2 regions of the Pseudoneobacillus rhizolycopersici genome follow, and region 2 is predicted to be linked to the other one. Evidence: a T-box and tRNA genes for the amino acid it is inferred to sense, from the RefSeq annotation. Region 2 holds a T-box; the other holds one or more tRNA genes.
The links. A T-box is a leader RNA that pairs with one kind of tRNA and senses whether it is charged. The one in region 2 lies ahead of argS (arginine--tRNA ligase), so its partner is inferred to be a tRNA-Arg.
Positions count from the first base shown of each region.

Region 1: it encodes a tRNA-Arg, which carries the amino acid that the T-box ahead of argS (arginine--tRNA ligase) is inferred to sense. The anticodon was not compared.

Region 1 is NZ_JBTOOE010000011.1:51,582-54,950, reverse strand. It holds gene clpP (ATP-dependent Clp endopeptidase proteolytic subunit ClpP) at 7-660, opposite strand; tRNA gene ACX9YW_RS12860 (tRNA-Arg) at 862-933, shown strand; gene rpoN (RNA polymerase factor sigma-54) at 1,317-2,624, shown strand; gene ACX9YW_RS12850 (glutaredoxin family protein) at 2,644-2,892, shown strand; gene ACX9YW_RS12845 (sugar-binding transcriptional regulator) at 3,017-3,369, shown strand, end outside.
Region 2 is NZ_JBTOOE010000032.1:8,876-12,244, forward strand. It holds gene ACX9YW_RS21160 (maltose acetyltransferase domain-containing protein) at 1-50, shown strand, start outside; gene argS (arginine--tRNA ligase) at 98-1,789, opposite strand; T-box leader at 2,181-2,402, opposite strand; gene ACX9YW_RS21170 (hypothetical protein) at 2,521-2,676, opposite strand; gene ACX9YW_RS21175 (NETI motif-containing protein) at 2,747-2,944, shown strand; purine riboswitch at 3,036-3,137, shown strand; gene purE (5-(carboxyamino)imidazole ribonucleotide mutase) at 3,260-3,369, shown strand, end outside.

The sequences.
Region 1 (3,369 bases), on a different contig from region 2:
TTATAATTATTTTTTCTTCTCATCTAATACATTACGAGTAATGATATTGTCGATTAAGCCGTACTCTTTAGCCGCTTCTGCAGTCATAAAGTTATCGCGGTCTGTATCTCTAGCAATCACATCGATTGGCTGACCAGTGCGCTCGGATAAAATACCGTTTAATTTGTCACGTAAGAAAAGGATTCGCTTTGCAGCGATTTCAATTTCCGTTGCTTGCCCTTGAGCACCGCCAAGTGGTTGATGGATCATCACTTCACTGTTAGGTAACGCATAGCGCTTGCCTTTTTGACCAGCTGCAAGTAAAAACGCACCCATTGATGCCGCCATACCAATACAAACGGTTGATACATCCGCTTTGATATACTGCATGGTATCATAGATTGCCATCCCAGCTGTAATGCTTCCACCTGGGCTATTAATGTAAAGGGTAATGTCTTTCTCAGGATTTTCTGCCTCTAAGAAAAGCAGCTGTGCCACGATGCTGTTGGCAACATGATCATCAATCGCACTTCCTAACATCACAATGCGGTCTTTTAATAGACGTGAGTAAATATCATAGGCACGCTCGCCACGATTTGTTTGTTCAATGACTGTAGGTATCAAATTCATTTCATTTTCCTCCTTAGTAATGAGAGAATACTTGCTATGTATAGTTATCATACAATGTTGGTCAATAAAGGTCAAACATTTCGCTTTTGAAACAGCAGCAAATCGTTCGACAGGTTTTGAACTTCTTAAAATCCCATCATCATCATATCCAAATCGGCGGTTTTTTAATCGTAAATAGGATTTTGTCTAGAAATATTGGTATTGCAAAGCCGTCAAGATGATTATATAATAGAAAGGCGTTGTTAATAACATGCGCTCGTGGTGCAACGGATAGCACGTAAGATTCCGGTTCTTAAAATGGGGGTTCGATTCCCTCCGAGCGCGTATTTATTGTAAAAAACCTTCCTTTTTGGAAGGTTTTTTGCTTTTTTTAGATCGTTTTTTCATTTCTAAACTGATTTTTTTTCAAAAATGACCAAAAACCTTGATTTATGTTAAGCGTAGCACAGCTTTATGCCCAAGTTTTCAGCTATATGCCCAAGTTTCAGCGCATATGCCCAACTTTTCAACACTTATTTCCAACTTTAAAAATATATGCCCAACTTTTTGGAACATATGCCCAACTATTTGAGGAAATGCCCAAGTTTCTGCATATATGCCCAACTTCCGCGAAATAAGCCCAACTTTATTTCCCCATAAATTCCACTTTCTTTCCATTCCCACATTCATACAATTTCATGTAAAATAAAGATGGGGGTGCAAGGAGAATGAATTTTAAGCAGGGGCTTTTTCAACAACAGACGTTAAAACTACAGATGACACAGGAACTATCGCAAGCAATCGCTTTATTGCAATATTCCACGCAGGAGCTTACATCCTTCTTAGAGGAGAAAGCAAATGAAAACCCCCTTATTCAAATGGATTCGACCATCGTTCCGGTAAACCCTTTGCGGGACAGAAAACGGAAAATGAAGGCAACTTCAGCTACCATCGAAAATGATTGGCTAGAACAAATTGGTGAATCGAAACAGTCATTAGCAGACCATTTAATTGCCCAAATACCTTTAGATGAAAAAATTAAACCATTAAGGCCAAATATTGAACGTTTAATTCATAGCCTTGATGAGAACGGTTACATAACCATATCCAACATGCAAACGGACCAGCAACTTGAAATGTGTCTTGCCATTATCCAAGAGATGGAGCCAGCCGGGATTGGCGCACGTTCGCTCCAAGAATGCTTGCTGCTCCAGTTGAAAAGACTACCTACCATACCACAACTAACAATCACATTAGTAGAGGAACATTTTCAACCCTTCGCTGAAAAAAGGTGGAAGGAACTTGCGAGCCATTTAAAAATCAGCCTAGCAGATATTCAGTTGGCGTTTGATCAACTGCAAACCCTCGATCCGCGTCCTGGGGCTAAATTTTCAACTGACCAAACAGCGTTTGTTGTTCCAGATGTCGTTGTCACATGGGATGGTTATGATTTTGCCATCACCATTTATGATGAACTTTTACCAAAACTAAGCCTTAATGGCGGATTTTATCAGCGTTATTCTAACGATAAGGACCCACAGGTCACTCGTTATTTAGATCATCAATTTCAACAATATCAATGGTTACAAAGGAGTTTAGAACAGCGCAAGGAAACCTTGCAAAGAGTGGCCTTGAAAATCGTCGAGAAACAGGCTGATTTTTTTCAAAAAGGGCAAGATCATCTTAAGCCCATGATTATGAAAGAAATTGCGGAGGAATTAGACATTCATGAATCAACTGTTAGCCGAGCTGTTCGTGAAAAATATGTCCAAACCCCATTTGGTGTGTTTGAATTAAAGTCGTTTTTTACGAGTACCATTCAAACTACCAATGAGGAATCGACGTCTTCGACTCAGGTTAAAGCGGCAATCCGAACATTGGTCGAATCCGAAGATAAACTCAAACCATTATCTGACCAAGAAATTGTTGAAATATTAAAAGAGAAGGAAAGAATTGTGATATCACGTAGAACGGTGGCCAAATATCGTGAACAAATGAAAATTCCTTCTTCGTCTAAACGCCGCCGATATGAATAAGGAGGAAAACCATATGTCAATGCCACTGTTAACCTTTTATACCCGAAAAAAATGTCATCTTTGCGATCAGGCGAAGGCAGTTATCGATGAGCTTAAACAAGAGTTTGAGTTTACTTTAATTGAAAAGAATATTGATGATAGTGATGAACTCACAGAAAAATATGGTTTGATGATTCCGGTCGTGGAAATTGACGGTGAGGAAGTCGAATTTGGTCATATTAATAAATTTGTCATAAGTAACCGTTTACAAGGTAAACATATTAGTTGAATCTAGTTTCCACTCCTGTTAGAATAAAAATTGTAGCAGGAGAGTTTTTTTTTATCTTTAGTGGGACATAATTTGTCTAGGTGGGACTTTTTATATCCATAAAGCAAAAGGAGCAATTTCGAATATGTACTCATTATTAGATATACAAAAAAGATTATTACCAGACCTGCTTCAAGTTATGCAAAAGCGCTATACGATTCTCCAGTACATAGATTGGATGCAACCGGTTGGGAGAAGAAGTTTAGCACAGAGCCTTGGGATTACTGAAAGAATCCTGCGTAGTGAGGTTGATTTTCTAAAAGACCAAAACCTAATTTCGATTACTAGTGTAGGAGCGATGATTACTTCGGACGGAAAAGACCTGTTGGAAAAACTCGAAGGAATGATGAGAGAAGCAGCAGGAATCGATGTCATGGAAGCCAGATTAAAATCGATGTTTAAGATTCGAGATGTCGTCGTGGTGACCGGTAATAGCGA
Region 2 (3,369 bases):
TTGTAGTTGGCGGGAATCCGGCGAAAATGATTAAACATATAGAAATATAATAAAAAGGAAGAACACATCTTGTTCCAATAGTGTGTTCTTCCTTTTTTTACATTTCTTGAGGTGCTTCAATTCCAAGCAATCTTAACGATTCTTGAAGGACTACAGTAAGGCCATAGACAAGGGCTAATCGTGACTGTTTTTCTGCATCCTCTTCTAATATTCGTACCACACCGTAATACTGGTTAAAGGCTCTAGCTAGCTCAATCGCATACTTAGCAATGTGTGATGGATCGTATTTTATTAAAGACGATTCGATCACATCTGAGAAGTCCTTTAGAAGCGACACGATCTCCCAATGATGTGGGTCAGCGAAATTAATTTCTGATTTGCTGATTCCATTCCAATTTCCTTTACGTAAAATCGACCACGCCCGTGCATGAGTATATTGAATGTACGGACCGGTTTCCCCTTCGAATCGAAGCATATCTTCAAGAGAGAATTCAATGTCATTCATGCGGAAATTTTTCAGGTCGTGGAAAATAACGGCCCCAACACCAACCTGTTTAGCAACCACGTCTTTATTAGCTAGGTTTGGATTCTTTTCTTCAATGTTTTTCGTTGCCAGTGAAATGGATTCCGCCAATACTTCCTCCAATAAAATGACTTTCCCTTTACGAGTCGACATTTTTTTACCGTCTTTAAGCATCATCCCGAATGGAATATGGACAAGCTGATCCGCCCAATCGTAGTTCATTTTCCGTAACACGCCTTTTAGTTGTTTAAAATGGAGACTTTGCTCGTTTCCAACAACATATAAGGCTTGGGAGAAATGGTAATTATTTTTTCGGTAATAGGCAGCGGCCAAGTCACGAGTTGCATAAAGCGTTGCCCCATCGGATTTTTTGATTAGGCAAGGCGGTAGATTTTCATCGTCAAGCTCGACGACCATTGCATTGTCCGATTCTACAAGAAGGCCTTGTTTTTCGAGTAACTCGACGATGATGTCCATTTTATCATTGTAAAAAGCTTCGCCGGCAAACGAGTCGAAATCGACCTGAAGCAGCTTATAGATTTTTGAGAATTCCTGCAGCGACTCATCGCGGAACCAGCTCCAGAGTTTGTGTGCTTCCTCATCGCCATCCTCTAGCCGCTTAAACCAGGCGCGACCTTCATCTTCTAAGGTTGGATCCTTTTCAGCTTCTTCATGGAAGTGGATATATAGGGCAAGCAGTTCCTTAATCGGATTGCTTGTTACTTTTTGCTCGTCACCCCATTTTTTATAAGCGGTTATTAATTTTCCAAACTGAGTGCCCCAATCACCAAGATGATTGATTTTTACCGTTTCGTAACCGCACTTTTGATAAATCGTTGCTAATGCATTTCCGATCACAGTTGAACGTAAGTGACCCATTGAAAACGGCTTAGCAATATTTGGTGAAGACATATCAATCGTGACAACCTTGTTTTCACCGATGTTGGATGATCCGTAGTTTTGTTGTTGGTCTACGATAGTGCTAAGCACTTGCCCAGTAACAGTCTGTTTGTTAAGAAAAACATTCACATAACCGCCAACTGCTTCTGCTTTTTCAATGAGCGGTGAGGAGATTTCCTCACTGATTTGTTTTGCGATAAGCGGCGGTGCTTGTTTGCGCGTTTTGGCCAGCTGGAAGCATGGGAAGGCATAGTCTCCGAATGTTGAGTTTTTGGGCTTTTCGATAAGTTGCTCGATGGTGGCAAGGTCAAGCTCTTGTTGTAGAATTTGATGAAGTGCATAGGCAAATTCTGCTGCGTAATTCATTTTGTTTTCCTCCTTAAAGTGTGATATTTTGGGCAGTTGGTTTTGACTGAAAAAGTTGGGCATATATTTTAAAAGTTGGAAATAAGTGCTCAAAGTTGGGCATATATTTTAAAAGTTGGAAATAAGTGCTCAAAAGTTGGGCATATATTTTAAAAGTTGGAAATAAGTGTTCGAAAGTTGGGCATATACTTTAAAAGTTGGAAATATATCTTCAAAGTCGGGCATATGTCATGAAAGTTGGACATAAAATTTCAATTGATTTCACCATTTTGCTCGAAAATTAATACTTTTGCTAAAAATGAGCTTGTTTTTACTAAAAATCGTCATATTTCGCGAAGAAATATCAGATATCTCACACAAATTCCCCAAAATAAAAAACTCCCGTCTCTAAAAAAGAGACGAGAGTTATCAAATCCCGCGGTACCACTCTAATTGTTCCTAAAAAAAGGAACCTGCTTACTAGATAACGAGGTTTTTCCCCGGCCATCCCTACTAAAATGTTCAGGAAAGCATCTCCAAAGTGCGCTTCATTATTTGAAAATCGTACTAGGCTTCCACCGTCCCCAGCTCGCTTTCACGTCCAAATAACTACTCTCTTTGTCATTGATTTTTGATAATTAATTTTATTTATTATATCTCATTCCTATAATCTTGCCAACAATTGTTATTTTAAACAATTTAGCAAATATTAAAAAGAGGGCTGGCCGAAAACCAGAGAAAGTTCTCTCTGGTTATCGATTTGTTTCTTTCTTTATATTGCTGGGTTTAGGACGTTCGGCTCCAGCAAATCCATAAGAATCGTCGAGTCCCATTATTCCCTTGTCAGTTCCTGCATCAGCATTAATATTGGATTTTGGTAATTGAGAGAGCTCTTTCCCGCGTGGCATACGATCACCTCCATATGCTTTAAGGTGTGCTATTATGGTTCTATTAACTCAAAAAATGTGAGGTTTCCAAATGGGTAAAAACAAAATGCAATTTGAGGTTGAAGAAAATGAAAGTATCGCCGATTGTTTAGAGCGGATGAAGAAAGCCGGTTATATGCCAATTCGTCGAACAGAAAAGCCGATTTTTCAGGAAGTGAAAAACGGTAATGAAACAAGTTATCAGCCAATTGGGCGGCAAATTGTTTTTGAAGCTAAATTAATCGACTGAAAACACGAACATTGATTATTTGGTGGAATGTAATGTTCGAGTTTTTAGTTGACACATAAGTGTCAGAATTGGTAAGATAAAAGCGTTGGAATGAATCAATTATCTTTACCCTTATATATATCTGGGGATATGGCCCGGAAGTTTCTACCCAATTACCGTAAAGAATTGGACTATAAGGGAAAGTCAATATGTTCGGTAGCTTAAGGGCAAGCCCTTAATTTGACGTGATAAAAACTTCTAGCCCGGGCAAATGGCTTTCTCTTTTTGAGAGATAGCTATTTGTTCCGGGTATTTTTATTGGGAGGAAATGATAGGATGACAAATAAAGTCGGCGTGATTATGGGCAGTAAGTCAGATTGGGAAACGATGCGCCATGCGTGTGATGTTTTAGATCAGCTTGAGGTCCCTTATGAAAAAAAGGTCGT